DNA from 2 places in the Paenisporosarcina sp. P5_A11 genome. Region 1 is predicted to be linked to the other one. Evidence: predicted binding sites of a transcription regulator. Region 1 holds the regulator's gene; the other holds the start of a gene.
The links. Region 1 encodes CtsR, which represses protease genes until heat stress. Its sites were predicted from a motif close to ATGGTCAATAAAGGTCAAACA; they were not measured.

Region 1 (10,093 bases):
TAATATATGTTCAGTTCCAATGGACTCATGCTTCATACGAATAGCTTCTTCCTGAGCCAATTGGAGTACTTTTTGTGCGCGTTGTGTAAATCGATTAAACATCATGTGTTTCCTCTCCTTCGTTGTCTAAATTATTATCTACTTGCAATCTTTCCCTAAACAACTTTGCCCGAAACACATCTCGTTCTTCTGGTTTCAGAGACATACCGGCATACTTTTGTAAAAAACCTGGTTGCATAAAAATCATGCATTCATTCAAAATTGACACATCTACACCTTTAATCAACCCTAAATCAATACCAAGACGCACATTTGATAAACAACGTCCCGCTTCTTCTGTCGATAAAAGTCGTGCATACGTTAATACTCCTAATGAACGGTACAAACGATCTTCTAACACATTCGGTTTCGTATGGAGGAGAGCCGTTCTTGATTCCCGTTCTTTTTGAATAATTTGTTCAGTAATGCTTTGCAAATCAGATAAAATATCTTCTTCTGACTTTCCAAGTGTGGTTTGATTTGATACTTGGAACACATTGGCAAGTGCTTCACTGCCTTCTCCGTAAATGCCGCGGACAACCATTCCTAAACGTGTAATTGCAGTGACAATCCGATTCATTTGATTGGTCATCGTAAGTGCAGGTAAATGCATCATTACCGATGCCCGCAGGCCAGTTCCCGTATTTGTCGGGCAACTCGTTAAATAGCCAAACTGTTCATCAAATGCATACGGCAATTCTTTTTCAAGAACATCATCAATATGATTTGCTTGACTCCATGCTTCGTGCAATTGTAAACCTGGGAAAATACATTGTATGCGAATGTGATCTTCTTCATTGACCATTATGCTGATTGCTTCGTTGTCTGATAATAAAACGGAACCCGCAATTTGCGAATTAGCCAATTTCGGACTAATTAAATGCTTCTCAACTAAAACTTGTCGGTTGAGCGCAGAAAGCTCTTTTATATCTATATACGAAAAGGTCGAATCAAGTTCCGATTCTGCATCAAGTATTACAGATGAAACATCTTGATCTACTTGTAATGCCTCATTTTCCGTAAAAGATAGCGGAAAACGGTACCCGGTTAAATTTCGAGCGAGCCGAACTCTTGTACTCATTACAATATCCGCATGCTCACCTTCACCAGCCATCCAACTTGTCACGGAGTTCTCTAGAAAACGTTCAATGTTCATTTGGGGTTATCACCTCCGCTTTGTAGCTGCTCCTCTATACCTCGAGCTTCATCACGAAGACGTGCTGCCTCTTCGAAATTTTCAATCTCTATCGCCTCTCGCATCGCTGTACGAATCGACTCAATTTGTTTTTTCAGTTGTAAGGTTTGACCAAATGAACCTGGGGCTTTCCCAATATGCTTAACGTTCCCATTATGCAATTTCTTAAAAACACCTGGTAGTTTCCTGTGAAAACTTTCGTAACAATTGGCACACCCAAATTTTCCTTGTTTTAAAAACTGTTGGAATGTCCACCCACATGAACTACAAGTGGTTAATTCCGGTTGCGGTTTCTCCTGAGGTTGTTTGGTTTCTGTGGCTCCGAACCAATTGGATAACAATTGATGAAGCGAAAGGGCATCTTGCTGAAATTCTAAATGGTATGGATGGAACTCCTGTGCACATACATCACAATAATGACGTTGCACCTGGGCTCCATTCTGCACTTGCGTCACGGTTACTTTTGCCGGTCGCTGCTTACAATTTTCACAAATCATATCGCTCTCGCCTCACTTTAACTGTTCATACTTGAATGTTAAGAGCATAGCCCTTAATATGCGCGAACGCAGTTCATCACGTTGGGGCAATGGGGTGTTAAGCGTTGTGCGATCAAGCGCAGCGAGCATCATCTTCGCCTCACGCTTCGTCAACACTTCCTCATCGATTAGACGGAACACAATATCTTCCATCATTGTTTGAGAGGCACCACGCTCTAAACTTACTAAGATTAATTCAATTAAATCTGCTTTGGTGTGAGACCGTACGCGAACAATACGAATATAGCCCCCGCCCCCTCGTTTACTTTCAACAAGGTACCCACGGTCCGCCGTAAAACGGGTATTAATCACATAATTAATTTGCGAGGGTACACATTGAAATTGCTCAGCAATCTCACTGCGCTTTATCTCAACATGCCCTTTATCATCTAATTCGATAACTTTCTTTAAATACCCTTCAATAATATCGGATATATTACGCATGCAATCACCTCCTAATAGATTAGATCTGAGTGCGAGTTAGGGATTATAGCTATAGCAACCAATAGTGAATGCCTGACTTTGACTAACTTTGACTTTATTATATAAGGGGGGATAGGGAGTGTGCAAATAATGTGATTTGAAGGCGCTAAATCAACTGTTTGAGAGCATCTTTAAGAATGCTTTGTTGCTGTTTGAAAGAAGATTGCGTTTCATTGGCTAGTCATCTTGGTTAATGAGACATCTTTTTAAGCGTTTTTTCGATTGTGAAAATTTATCACTCATTTTGAGGTGTTTATCGCTCAATCTGAGGATTTATCGCTCAATCTTGTCTCACAAACTAGTTAACTTATTGAAACCCCTACCCCACAGAAAAGAGCCATGCAGCGAAATTAGCGCAATGGCTCCTATCTAAAGGGTTTTTGAATGCTTTTGTTTGCGCTGCGCTCCTGTTTGAAAGAAGTTGCGTTTCAATGGCTAGTCATCTTGGCTAATGAGACAGGTTTGAAGGCTAACTTTCGATTGTGAAATATTTATCGCTCATTTTGAGGTGTATATCGCTCAATCTGAAGATTTGTCGCTCATTTCAAGAATTTATCGCTCAAACTGGAGATTTATCGCTCAATCTTGTCTCATATCCTAGTTAACTTTTAGAGCTGAGTTTTACGAATTAGCCACTTTCTATTTTTATTTCCTCCTATTTTTTCTAAATTACTTTTGCAAAGCATTCTTCTCGTCGTGGCTACAGATTTCATTCCTGTGAATTCCATCCACTTATTGGTAGTTATTTCTTCACTAAAAAGAATTCGGTATTCTTGAAGTGTTGTTAAATGTGATGTTTCACCTTTATGTGTACAAATGGGACACCTCCAAAATTTACTTCTATAGGTAAGCTTGGTCATTACACAGTCAGGACACAAGACGCCTATTGTTAAATCAGAAAATATCTTTGTTGGAATATGGGTTGGTTTTTTTGGGGGAAGTGCAGGTTCGTTTTGAATAAAAAGTTGATGCACTTTGCGGATATCAAAATGGGGGTTGGATTGATCCGCATATAATTGATGCAAGTTTTCTAATGCTTGATAAAGTCCTGATACATGTATAGCAAGACTAGGGAATGGCTTTTCTAATATAGAAGCTGGATTTGAAAAAACAATCATGCCATGAACTGGCATCGTCATCTGGTGCTGGTCAATTATTCTCTTAACAAATCTCTTACTTCGTTGAAGTTGACCCTCAGGGTTTCCCATACCATCAATAGGGCCATTGTCTCTCTGACGAGTTAATTGATGGGATTCTTCATCGTATCTAAGTATTCCAGGTATATTTTTAACTTCAATAATCAGAATAAATTTCTGATAAATAATAAGTGAATCAATCTGACAATAGGATGCCTCATTACCTACTAATATACTTTTTAGCAATATATAGTCTTCGAAGAATCGTGTTTCACTCAATTCACGATCAACCCTTAATTCACCGGCATATCCTCCCCCTTCTTTTCTTAATATTTTTTGAACATCTGGCCAGTATGCATGATTTTTCGGCAAGCGCCTTTCAAGCGCTTGATAGAATAAATATTTGTCCGACTTTTTTCTATCACTTATCAAGCTAAACCTCCATTGAATGACATATTTTCACTTTAATTAATTAAATATATTTTCGCAAGAATATTCAGTTAAATAAGTTTAGTTTTTATAATACAAGAGAACCCTTACTTGTTTCATTGACTAGTCATCTTGGTTAATGAGACAGCTTTTGAACGTTATTTTCGATTCTGAAATATTTATCGCTCATTTTGAGGTGTTTATCGCTCAATCTGAAGATTTATCGCTCATTTCAAGAATTTATCGCTCAAACTGGAGATTTATCGCTCAATCTTGTCTCATTGCCTAGTCATCTTGTAGAAACCCCTTCGCCTACAGAAAAGAGCCATGTAGCGATTTAGCGTAATGGCTGGCTCCTATCTAACTGAATAGTTTTGTTTGCGCTGCGCTGCTGTTCGAAACCTTGACTAGATATCAAATCTAAAAAAGCCATCCTTTACTCAAGGATGGCTCGTCTTTCAAAATAGTAAATACGCAATTGGTGTAACAATTATTAACGTTAAAATAACACGTTGAACCCAAATAACGATTAACTTTGGAATAGAGATTGGAATTTCTGTCGCTACTATACATGGCACAACTGCCGAGAAAAAGATGATGGACGAGATAGAAACAACTGCAATTACGAATTTCACAATCATCCCTGATTTCACTACCAGTAATGCTGGTAAGAACATTTCAGCAATTCCTAGTGCACTTGCTTTAGCAACTAGCATCGGTTCCGGAAGTTGCAAAATGTAGGTAAACGGATAGAAAATGTAACCGATCCAGTCAAATATCGGCGTGAATTCCGCTAACACTAAACCAAGTAATCCAATTGATAAAATTGATGGTAAAATCGCCATAGCCATTAATAAACCGTCTCGCAAGTTCTCCCATACGTTCGCAAGTAAACTAGGTGCTTGTTTAACCGTTTCCTGCGCTTCATTCCAAGCGGCTGTCAAACGACTTCCTTCAGGTTGCAACTCTGGTTGAGGCACACTGCCTTCGTAATAATCGTCTTTAATACGATTCAGCGGCCAGATGTGAGCCGTAATTGCCGTTACGATGAACGTTACGATTAGTGTTACCCAAAAGTACAAATTCCACATGTCCATTAAGCCAATTGTTTTCGCTACGATGACCATAAACGTAGCAGATACAGTTGAGAAGCCCGTTGCAATAATTGCCGCTTCTCGTGCTGTGTATTTCCCTTCTTTATAAACCCTATTCGTAATTAACAATCCTAGTGAATAAGAACCTACGAAAGAAGCTACTGCGTCAATTGCAGATCGACCTGGTGTTCGCCAAATTGGTCGCATAATCGGTTGCATGAGAACCCCAATAAATTCAAGTAATCCATAACTTACTAATAAAGCTAAAAATACGGCTCCGATTGGAACTAGTAAACCTACGGAAATCACTAATTTATCGAACAAGAATGGTCCCATATCAGGGGCAAATAACCACGCTGGGCCAAATCCGAAAACTATCATAACACCGACAACAAGGCCAATGATTTTAAAGAATGAAAACACCATGTCTACGGTTGATTTTTTCCAAGTCCCCGATATAAACGGGTATACTGCACCTGCTAAAATAATTATCAACGAGTAATATGGCAACACCCCTGTTGCATTTGCTTGGATCCATGACACGATGTGATCAAGCATAATCGAATTTTTCTCACCAATTGTTACTGGAACAAAAAACATAAACGCACCAATAAAACTGTAAACGAAAAACTTCCACATTCCCGTATTTGAACGTAAATTTGAACTTACTCCCACTTGTTGCATATTAAATCCCCCTTTGTGATATAACTCTCCCCGTGATAAATTCCAACCATGCATAAACTCCTGTTTTGACTGTGGCGCTTGTCGGTACATCGCGCGTTGGATCAAGACAGACAAAATCGATGTGTCGGACCGCATCATGTTGGCCGATACGCAGTAAACTCATGAACAGTTCTTCTGCGATCATGCCCCCTGGTGTAGATGCTGGAACCCCTGGTGCGACTGCGATATCGAGCACATCCATATCGATGGTTACATAGACGCGGTCTACTCGTTTCGCTAATTCTTCTAACTGTTGTTCGACGCACTGAGCCACCCCTAGCTCACGCGCTTTTCGTAAAGTTACCATGCGAATGCCGTGTTCTTTCGCATAAGCGACTAATGGTGCTGCATTGAAATAACCGTGCAGACCAATATTTACAACATCATCTCCACAAACAATCCCACCGTCAATCAATTGACGAATAGGCGTTCCGTTCGCGGGTCCTAGTTCAACTGAATCTCGTACATCTAGATGAGTGTCAAGTTGCAAAATGCCGATTCGCTCGTTTGGAAATGCACGTTTTACACCTCTTACTGCACAAGCGGTGACCGAATGATCTCCACCGATTAAACACGTTGTCGCACTGTTAAATGTGCTAACCAGTTCAAGAGTGGTTTCCTCAATTCGTTTATGAGACAACAAAATGTCTGTTGTGTGCATAACTACATCTCCTGCATCACGCACAGCATACGATGATAAATCCAAGTCCTCGTCTAAGTTATATGTAGAGAACCCTTTCCACATTTTGCGGAATTCCATTGGATATAAGGAAGCCCCTGACACGCTAATCGACGACCGCGAAAGAGGCGCGCCATATAGCACCATATCCACAGAACCTTCACTTAGCGGTTTAACCCATTGATGTACAAAATCGCCGGAAGCTTCACGCCATGACCATTCTGGAGGTTGTAAATGTTTCATTTAACCCACCACCTGGACGCCTTTTTTCCAAACACTGCCGACGTGATTCACGCCGAATAAATATTGTAATTCTTGATAATTAGAAACGTTCCACATCACAACGTCTGCTTGCTTTCCTACTTCCAACGAACCAACTTTCTCTTCCATACCAATCGCACACGCTGCATTCATCGTTGCGGCAACCAGTGCTTCTGCTGGTGTTAAACGCATGGAAATACACGCTAAATTCATCACAAGCGGCATCGAAGTTGTTGGTGACGAACCTGGATTACAGTCGGTCGAAATCGCTACAGCAACTCCAGCATCAATCATTGCTCGACCTTTGGCTGCTTCTTCACGTAAGTACAAAGCTGTCGCAGGCAATAAACAAGCGATGACGCCCGCTTCCGCCATCAACCGCACACCTTCGTCTGAAGCTTTCAATAAATGCTCCGCAGAAATTGCTCCAACTTTCGCTGCTAGTTCAGCACCACCATACGATTCAATTTCATCTGCATGGATTTTCGGAATCAATCCAAGTTTCTTGCCGGCTTCTAAAATTCGTTCTGATTGCTCGGGTGTAAATACGCCGACTTCACAAAATACGTCATTAAAAACAGCGAGGCCTTCTTCCGCTACTTTAGGCAACATGTCATTGACCAACAAATCGATATATTGCTCTTCGCTGCCTTTGTATTCTTGCGGAACCGCATGACCACCCATAAATGTTGGTACTAAATCGATCGGATGGGTTTCATTCAAGCGCTTCATGGCACGAAGTTGTTTCAATTCTGTTTCTAAATCTAAGCCGTAGCCACTTTTCCCTTCAACCGTTGTGACACCGTGTGCTAAAAATGAGTCAAGGCGGCGAGTTGTTTGCGCCACCAATTCATCTTCTGTTGCTTCACGAGTCATACGTGTCGTTGCATGAATTCCGCCACCTGCATTCATAATTTCCATGTAAGTTGAACCTTCAAGACGCATTTCAAATTCTTTTTCACGGCTACCGCCATAAGCTACATGCGTATGTGGATCAACTAGACCAGGCGTCACTAAACGACCAGAAGCATCAACCACATCCGCTTCATGAGCACGTTTGCCATACAAGACTTCAAGTTCTGAAGTTGTGCCGATTGCTAGTATTTCTCCGTTTTCCATCCAAACACTTCCGTCTTGAATAATGCTTAGTTCAGACATTTGTTCTTGACGTCGTGGTCCATTTTCACCGGCTATGGTAACGAGTTGTGCAGCATTCTTTATCCAAACTGGTCTCATTTTTCAGACCCCTTTAACATCGGGATATTAACGCCTTTTTCACGAGCAGTGTCAATCGCTAAATCGTAACCCGCATCAACGTGACGAACGATTCCCATACCTGGATCAGATGTTAAGACGCGTTCAATACGTGCTCCCGCTTCTTTTGTACCGTCAGCTAAAATGACCATTCCCGCATGAATGGAGTAGCCCATACCCACGCCACCACCGTGATGTAGAGAAACCCATGTTGCGCCACCTACTGCATTGATCATGGCATTCAAAATTGGCCAATCCGCTACCGCATCTGAACCATCTTTCATTGATTCTGTTTCACGATTAGGGGAAGCCACTGAGCCTGAATCTAAGTGGTCACGTCCGATGACAATCGGTGCACTTAACTCACCGCTTGCAACCATATCGTTAATGATTTTTCCGAAACGTGCACGTTCGCCATACCCTAACCAACAAATACGTGATGGTAGGCCTTGGAACTGGATTTTATCTTGCGCCATTTTGATCCAGTTACATAAATGCGTGTTGTAACTGAACTCTCGTAAAATCACTTCGTCTGTTTTGCGAATATCTTCTGGATCACCAGACAATGCTACCCAGCGGAACGGTCCTTTACCTTCACAGAATTGTGGACGAATATACGCCGGTACAAATCCTGGGAAGTCGAATGCACGTTCAACACCTTCGTCTTTTGCCACTTGGCGAATGTTATTACCGTAATCAAAAGTAACAGCGCCTTTGTCCATCATCTCGACCATTGCCGATACGTGTTTTGCCATAGATGCTTTTGATAACTTCACATATTCAACCGGATTTTCTTCACGCAGTTTTGCTGCATCTTGTAACGACATCCCTGAAGGAATATAGCCATTTAATGGATCATGTGCTGAAGTTTGGTCCGTTAATACGTCTGGAATAAATCCACGTGCAATCATTTCTGGTAAGACATCAGAGGCATTTCCAAGCAAGCCGATTGATAGGGCTTTGCCTGCCGCTTTTGCTTCTTCAGCTAAGCGAATCGCTTCGTCTAATGAATCAGTTTTAACATCTGTGTAACGCGTTTCAATACGTCGGTCGATACGTGTTTCATCAACTTCAATACCGATACATACACCGCCAACCATTGTTACCGCAAGTGGCTGAGCCCCGCCCATACCGCCAAGTCCGGCAGTTAACGTAATTGTGCCTTTTAAAGACTCTCCGAAATGTTGCTTCGCTAATTCTGCAAATGTTTCATATGTTCCTTGGACAATTCCTTGTGAACCAATATAAATCCAGCTTCCTGCCGTCATTTGTCCGTACATCATCAAACCTTTTTTATCTAACTCGTGGAACGTTTCCCAGTTTGCATATGCAGGAACGAGATTTGAATTAGCGATTAACACGCGTGGTGCATCCAAATGGGTTTTAAAAATCGCAACTGGTTTACCAGATTGAACGAGCAAGGTCTCATCATTTTCAAGTTCTTTTAATGAACGTACGATTGCGTCAAAACTTTCCCAGTTACGTGCGGCTTTGCCGATTCCACCATATACAACTAAATCCTCAGGGCGTTCTGCCACATCTGGATCCAAATTATTCATAAGCATGCGAAGCGCAGCCTCTTGCTGCCACCCTTTTGTATTTAACTCGGTACCTCTATATTGGAATACGCGACCTTCTGTATTTGATTTCATAATTAGATTTCCCCCTTTTTCAATAACTTCATTGTATCTTGAAAGTTCAGATAATTAATTATAATTTAGTGACTTTTTTATAAATAACAGTTAACAATACATTTTATTATTCTTGATTTACGATTTATTGCACGCATTCTATAAAAATTTAAAGATATTCATTTGAATATAAATTTTTCCCAGTACCTTGCATAGAATAATACTGCATGATATATTGTTATCAAAGGTACTGATCATTGAATAGTAGTGAAAGGAGGAATTGAAAGATGAACATCCAATTTAAAAAAGGAGTTCTAAATCTGTGTGTTCTTGTTTTATTAGATAAACAAGATCGATACGGTTATGAGCTTGTACAAAAGATATCGGATCAAATATCGATTTCCGAAGGATCTGTTTATCCCTTATTAAGGCGTTTAACTAAGGAAGGCTACTTCACGACTTATTTACAGGAGTCCACGGAGGGTCCACCTCGGAAATACTATAAACTGACTACTCTCGGAAGAACTTACTTACACGCACAGTTAGATGAGTGGAATAGCTTTACAAACGGCGTCAATACATTAATTGAGGAGAGTGTAAAAAATGACTGAACAACAATTCTTGAATGAACTT
Region 2 (7,422 bases), on a different contig from region 1:
ATTATTTTCTCTAAATCAAAGTTTGTAACCACTCGCTCTGGTACATATCTACCTAAACCGATAATCCCCACACTCATGAGACACCCTCATTTCTTTTATCATCTTATATTAGTACCTGGTAATAATAATAACGAATTTTTGTTGATATTTCAACACATCGTCATGAATTTGCCAAACTTCTACAGAGAATGCTAAAAGATTCTTTGTCTCAGTGGAAGCATATGATATGATGGTAAAAGTAAATAGTCTGTCTCGAGGTGAATCAATATGAAATTTATTATCACATTTATTTGGTCATTTCTACTTGTTACTACGCTTAACTATGTAGTAAGTTCAGTTTCAGCTGTACCATTTGATTTTCAATTAGGTGCAATTCTTTCGCTTGCCTTTGCAGTTCTTATTTTCGTAATTTCTGCAATTCTACCAGACGAGCCAGTGGTTCACGAAAACCACTAAAATTAAAAACGGCCTCTACTGAAGTTACTACTTCAGAGAGGCCGTTTTTTTAATTCACATATACTTCTACTTCACCATTCACAACGGTTACTTCAATCATACTCCCTGGGATTAATTCCCCACCCAGTAAAGCTTTTGCAACAGCGGTTTCGACATGTCGCTGGATAAAACGACGTAAAGGTCGCGCACCAAACGTTGCATCTGTTCCTTCAAGTACAACCCAATCAATTAATTGTGATGTGAAAGTTACGCTAATTTCTTGTTCTTTCAAACGGTTTGCCAATTGAGCTAAATACTTCTCTGTAATTGCAGTGAAGTGGGATTCATTTAACGAATGAAATAATACGATTTCATCCATTCTGTTTAATAATTCTGGTTTGAAATGTGAGCGAAGAGCTGACATTACTAATGATTCTGCTTGATCGCCACCTTCAAGTAAATATTGAGAACCAATATTTGATGTCAAAATTACCACAGTATTAGAGAAGTTGACCACACGTCCTTGACTATCAGTGATGCGTCCATCATCTAAAAGTTGAAGTAAAATATTTGCGACATCCGGGTGAGCTTTTTCAATTTCATCAAGTAAGACCACTGAATATGGATTGCGTCGAACCATTTCCGTTAGTTGGCCACCTTCTTCGTACCCAATGTATCCTGGAGGTGCTCCAATAAGTCGAGACACACTATGTTTTTCCATGTACTCAGACATGTCAATACGAATGAAATGATCTTCTGAATCAAACAAGTTGGCAGCTAATGCTTTCGCAAGTTCTGTTTTCCCGACTCCAGTTGGCCCAAGGAATAAGAAAGAACCAATCGGTTTTGATGGATCTTTAATACCTGCACGTGCTCTCCAAACTGCTTCCGTAACAAACTGGACTGCTTGATCTTGACCTACTACTCTTTCTTGTAATGTTTCTTTCAGACGAAGAAGTTTGTCACGCTCTCCTTCGACAAGTTTCGTAACAGGAATTCCAGTCCAACGAGACACAATCGAAGCAATTTCTTCTGATGTCACTTCTTCGCGAAGCAAGCGATTTTCTGAAGTCGCTTCAAGTTCCGCTTCAAGTTCTACAATTTCTTTTTCAAGTGTCGGAATCTTGCCATATCGCAATTCACCTGCTGTTTTATAGTCAGAACTGTTTTCAGCAATCTCTGCATCACGACGATATGTGTCTAAGATCTCGCGCTTTTTTTGAATTTGGTGAAGAGACTCTTTTTCTGTCGTCCATTGGTTACGCATCGATTCTGTAGAAGATTTCAAAGCATCAAGCTCATTACGCAAGTTAGCTAAACGTTGTTGACTTGCTTGATCTTTTTCTTTCATTAATGCTTGTTCTTCGATTTCAAGTTGCATCATCCGACGAGTCACTTCGTCAAGTTCTTGTGGCATTGAATCGATTTCAGTTCGAATCATCGCACAAGCTTCATCGACTAAATCAATTGCCTTATCTGGTAAAAACCGTTCTGTTAAATAACGATCCGATAACTGTGCGGCTGCGACGATTGCACGGTCATGAATTCGAACCGCATGATGTAATTCAAAACGTTCTTTTAATCCGCGCAATATGGATACGGTATCTTCAACTGAAGGTTCCCGAACTAATACTTGTTGAAAGCGACGTTCTAATGCTTTGTCTTTTTCGATATATAGACGGTACTCATCAAGCGTGGTTGCACCTATACAATGCAATTCACCTCTTGCTAACATAGGTTTTAACATATTCCCTGCGTCCATAGCCCCTTCTGTTTTGCCAGCACCGACAATGGTATGAATTTCATCAATGAAAAGAATAATACGCCCTTCACTGTCTTTCACTTCTTTTAATACCGCTTGTAATCGTTCTTCAAATTCTCCACGATACTTTGCCCCAGCAATGAGTGAACTCATGTCTAATTCATAAATATCACGCTCTATTAAGCCTTCTGGTACGTCTTTACGCACGATTCGCTGTGCTAATCCTTCAACAATCGCAGTTTTACCTACACCTGGCTCTCCAATAAGAACCGGATTGTTTTTTGTTTTTCTTGAAAGAATTCGAATAACATGACGTATTTCTTGATCACGACCGATAACAGGGTCCATCTTTCCACTTCTAGCTAATTCCACTAAATTACGACCGTATAATTCTAATGGTTTTTTTTGTTCTTGTTGTTGCTGCATATTCACACACTCCTTAGTTTGACCTTTTCTGACCTTTGAGTTAATTATACGATTTCACAATTAAATCTGTAAAGAATATTGAACTCGCTTGTTGGAATTCTGCTGCACCTTGGTTTTTATTGGTTTCACTCATTTGTTCCAAAAAAAAACTCCACTCACTGATAATTCACAGTAAGTGGAGCATTATTAGTTTATTATCTAACACCTAGTGCCATTTTTGCGTACCGAGACATATTGTCTTTTGACCAACCTGGTGTCCATACGATCTTGACATCGACTTCTTTTACTTCTGGTAATTCATATAAAGAAGTTTTAACCATATCGACAATCATAGGTCCCATTGGGCAACCAAGTGATGTTAATGTCATAGTGACAACTGCAAAACCGTCTTCTGTCAACTCGACATCGTAGACAAGGCCAAGGTTTACTATATCAATACCTAGTTCAGGGTCAATCACGTTTTCTAGTGCACCCATCATGCTATCGCGCATATCTTGCTCCATGTTCATACCCCTTTCAACTTTCGTATAAGTCCATCATAACAAATGCTTCTTATTCAGACAAATAGTGTGCAATGAAATCCGTGGATGCGAGCATCCCTTTTCTAGAAACAGCATGGCTTGCCGTTTTATCGGTCATAAATTGAAAACGTTGCGGATCATGTACGTACGATTTCTTTAACGCATTGAAAAAGTTGAAAGTCGGCTCGTACGGAACCACATTATCTTGCATCCCATGCCAGAAAAATATAGGACGACCATTTAATTTATTTGGGTTCAGTGTAATGTCGAATTTACGTAACGTTTCAAACATTTGCTTACGTTCAACATCTGTTATAGGCAATTTAAAGCCACGAGATTCAAACTGAGACATTTGCGCTTTGGCTAATTGCACATATCCAGGAGAACCCATCATTACAGCCGCAGTATCGATCCAAGGGTACACGTTTAAACAACCTAACGTAATAATGCCGCCCATGGAAGTTCCAGCAAGCCCAATCTTAGTATCACCTGAAATTATATTTCTATTAATGAGCTCATTTCTCAATATATTGATTTCTTCGATGGAAGTTAATATCGTTTCCCAAAATCGTAATGATAATTGGACTTCATCGAGAGGTTCCTGTCTTTCGCCATGTAGATGGGCGTCTGGTAGTAAAACCCTGAAGCCTTTTTCTGCTAATTGGTAGGCGTAGTGTAAATTATGCTCTTTTGCACTCGTGAAGCCATGTAGAAAAATCACAACAGGTACTTGTATATCTTTTTCTGATTCTTTATATACATGTAATAGTGGAATATGTCCCCACCGTTCATTTTCAACCTTCATACTTCCACTTCCTTTGCATCGTGTACTTATTATCCTAGCAAAACAAAAGGCAAATTTCAAAATTGAAGTTACCTTTTTTTGACTAATAGCGGGTTGTGACGATACACTTTACTAAAGTAGGAAGGGAGTCCACATTTATGCAACCTCATTTAATCGTTTTAGATTTAGATGGAACCTTATTAACAGATGAAAAAGTCATTTCAGAAAAGACTTTACATACACTTTTTAAGGCTAGAGAACACGGTCATGAAATCATGATTGCTACTGGACGTCCATACCGTGCAAGTGAAGTTTATTACCATCAATTAAAAATGCAAACGCCAATCGTGAATTTTAATGGTGCTTTTGTTCATCATCCAACAGATCCCACTTGGAAGCCAATTCATGAGCCCATTAATCTTGGAGTCGTAAATGAAGTGATCGATGCCATTCACGACTATAAATTTTATAACATTATTGCAGAAGTGATGGATGATGTTTATCTGCATTATCACGATGAAAAATTACTTGATATTTTCAGCTTTGGAAAACCACATGTCACAACCGGAGACATCCGCAATTATTTAAAAACCGATCCGACTAGTTTACTAATTCATGCAAATGAACATGATGTACCTTCAATTCGTCAGCATCTTCACGATGTACATGCTGAAGTCATCGATCATAGACGATGGGGCGCACCTTGGCATGTTATTGAAATTGTACGAAGTGGTCTTAATAAAGCCGTTGGACTCGCTCACGTTTCAAAACACTTAAACATTCCACAACAAAATATTATTGCCTTTGGCGATGAAGATAATGATTTGGAAATGATTGAATATGCTGGCACTGGTGTCGCAATGGGAAATGCCATTTCACCACTGAAAAACATTGCCAATGAAGTAACTGCCTCAAATAATGAAGATGGTATTGCAGAATTCTTACAAGAGCGATTAAACTTATAGAAATAGAAATTTCCGGGGGGGAAAAAGATGAGAATATTTGCCGACAGTGCCTGTGATTTACCGAAATCTTATTTTGAAAAAAATCCGGTAACATTGATTCCATTACGGGTTCATATTGGTGAAACAGAATACTTGGATGTAATGACGATTGATTCTACACAAGTATATGAACAAATTCGACAAGGACAACAACCAAAAACTTCTCAAGCATCACCGGAACAATTCTTGAAGCTTTTTGAAGAAATGGCACAGTCCGGAGAAGAAGGTCTTTATATCGCTTTCTCTTCTGAACTTTCTGGAACTCATAATACGGCGGTCATGATTCGAGATCAAGTGAAAGAAGAGTTTCCAAATTTAAAGTTAACCATTATTGATTCAAAATGTGCCTCACTTGGGTATGGATTACTTGTAAAAGAAGCAGTTCGTTTACAACAACTTGGTGAACCTATAGAGAGAATCGTGGAAATTATTTCTTTTAAAGCTACACATATGGAACATTTATTTACAGTTGAAGATTTAGATTACATGGCTCGTGGTGGACGAGTCACGAAAACAATTGCGATTATCGGGGGATTGTTAAATATTAAGCCCCTACTTCACGTGGAAAACGGCAAGCTTGTGCCAATTGAAAAGTTAAGAGGACGTAAAAAGGTCTTAAAACGTATTCTTGAAATCATGGAAGAACGAGGCGAAAGGCTTCATGAACAAACCATCGCTATCAGTCATGGGGATGATGAAGCATTTGCACTTGAAATGAAAGCTATGATTGAAGACACATTCCATCCAAAACAAATTGAAATTCATATAATCGGATCCGTAATTGGTGCCCATGTTGGACCTGGAACATTAGGTGTGTATTTTTCAAATCAATTACCGTCATAGGAAACGGAGCGTATATACATGAAAAAAATCGTTATCGTTGGCGCTGTTGCTGGAGGCGCTACTGTCGCTTCCCAAATTCGTTATTATGATAAAGAAGCAAAAATCGTCATGTATGAACAAGATGAAACCATGTCTTATGGAGCTTGCGGAATGCCTTATTTTATCGGTGGCGAGATTACAGATGAAAGTTCACTAATTGCAGCAACGCCTGAAAAATTTAAAAAAGAAAAAAATATTGATGTTCGTTTAAAACATCGAGTAATAAGCATCAATCGAAATCAAAAAACGGTTGAAGTGTTAAATTTAGAAACACAACAGACTTTTGAAGAATCATATGATGTCCTTATATTATCACCTGGAGGAAAGCCAATAATTCCAAAAACACCGGGCCTAGATAGCACCACAATGTTCACATTACGAAACTTCAGCGATATGAAGAAAATTAATCATTATATCAAAACGGAACAACCCAAAAGCTGTGTCATCGTTGGAGCAGGATTTATTGGTTTAGAGATGGCAGAAAATCTTGCCAATCTCGGCATAAAGGTATCCATAGTAGAAAAATCTCCACAGGTGATGAACATTATGGATCCCGATAGCTCTGCTCTAGTGGAAAAGGAATTACTCGAACATGGTGTGAAGCTTTTTAAAGGGAATTTCATTACCAAAGCTGATGGTCAAAACCTCGACCTCGATTTAGGAGAAAAACTACAAGCTGATTTTATTTTAATGAGTGTCGGTGTCTCTCCAAGTACCGAACTAGCAGAAAAAGCACAGTTAACAATTGGTGAAACTCGTGGAATTGTCACAAACCTATATTTACAAACAAATGATCCGTCTATCTATGTAATTGGTGATGCTGCAGAAAACATCGATTTTATTACAGGCGATGCTAAACGCGTTCCTTTGGCATGGCCAGCTCACCGTCAAGCCTACATTGTGGCTCGTCATATTACAGGCGACAATATTCCTTTTAAAGGATTACTTGGTACATCCATTTGTAAAGTGTTTACTCAATCAGTCGCAATAACAGGATTAAATGAAGCAACGTTAATTGAACGTCATATGAAATATGAAAGTGTTGTCCAAACAGCACATTCGAATGCCGGGTATTATCCAGATCATGCGAAAATATTCATGAAAATTCATTATGATTCTCCAACTCGTAAAGTATTAGGAGCACAAGTAGTTGGCGGTAAAGGCGTTGACAAACGGATTGACGTCCTTGCAACTGCAATCTATGCAGGTCTTACAATGGATGACCTACAAGCACTAGAATTAGCTTATGCTCCACCATACTCATCACCAAAAGATCCAGTGAACATGGCGGGATACCGAGCAAAATAAAATCGCTTGGGACTTTAACAGTCTCAAGCGATTTTTTTATTCTATAGTTGTGGTGTGGTCTAAGCACGGATTTGTGTCGACTATGAGCGGTTCTTTGTCGACTACGCGCGAATCACTTCAAAATATCCATTAATTACCATATTAAGCGATTCTTTATTTCAAACTTTCGTCACGTTTCTTTTGTCTTCCTTTTTTCCAAACAAGATAGATAAAGACTAGAAACAGAACGTACACAAGAACTAGTGCTGCCATATAGGGTTTATTGAATCCTTTTTTATCTTTGACCAAATAAAACTCGGC

Region 2: the regulator CtsR is predicted to act here: its motif matches at 2,639-2,659, upstream of AC1DOS_RS13805 (ATP-dependent Clp protease ATP-binding subunit).

What each region holds. Positions count from the first base shown of each region.
Region 1 covers NZ_JBFUKT010000003.1:39,007-49,099, reverse strand. Annotated here, with positions in the region: gene AC1DOS_RS01930 (ATP-dependent Clp protease ATP-binding subunit) at 1-105, opposite strand, end outside; gene AC1DOS_RS01925 (protein arginine kinase) at 95-1,195, opposite strand; gene AC1DOS_RS01920 (UvrB/UvrC motif-containing protein) at 1,192-1,731, opposite strand; gene AC1DOS_RS01915 (CtsR family transcriptional regulator) at 1,744-2,214, opposite strand; gene AC1DOS_RS01910 (nuclease-related domain-containing protein) at 2,862-3,821, opposite strand; gene AC1DOS_RS01905 (YjiH family protein) at 4,277-5,596, opposite strand; gene AC1DOS_RS01900 (agmatinase family protein) at 5,598-6,557, opposite strand; gene hutI (imidazolonepropionase) at 6,558-7,811, opposite strand; gene hutU (urocanate hydratase) at 7,808-9,481, opposite strand; gene AC1DOS_RS01885 (PadR family transcriptional regulator) at 9,748-10,071, shown strand; gene AC1DOS_RS01880 (DUF4097 family beta strand repeat-containing protein) at 10,064-10,093, shown strand, end outside.
Region 2 covers NZ_JBFUKT010000111.1:2,459-9,880, reverse strand. Annotated here, with positions in the region: partial or broken gene AC1DOS_RS13815 (beta-ketoacyl-ACP synthase III) at 1-77, opposite strand, end outside; gene AC1DOS_RS13810 (YjzD family protein) at 268-456, shown strand; gene AC1DOS_RS13805 (ATP-dependent Clp protease ATP-binding subunit) at 506-2,623, opposite strand; gene AC1DOS_RS13800 (metal-sulfur cluster assembly factor) at 2,818-3,126, opposite strand; gene AC1DOS_RS13795 (prolyl oligopeptidase family serine peptidase) at 3,176-3,949, opposite strand; gene AC1DOS_RS13790 (Cof-type HAD-IIB family hydrolase) at 4,087-4,893, shown strand; gene AC1DOS_RS13785 (DegV family protein) at 4,921-5,775, shown strand; gene AC1DOS_RS13780 (CoA-disulfide reductase) at 5,794-7,122, shown strand; gene AC1DOS_RS13775 (alpha-amylase family glycosyl hydrolase) at 7,276-7,422, opposite strand, start outside.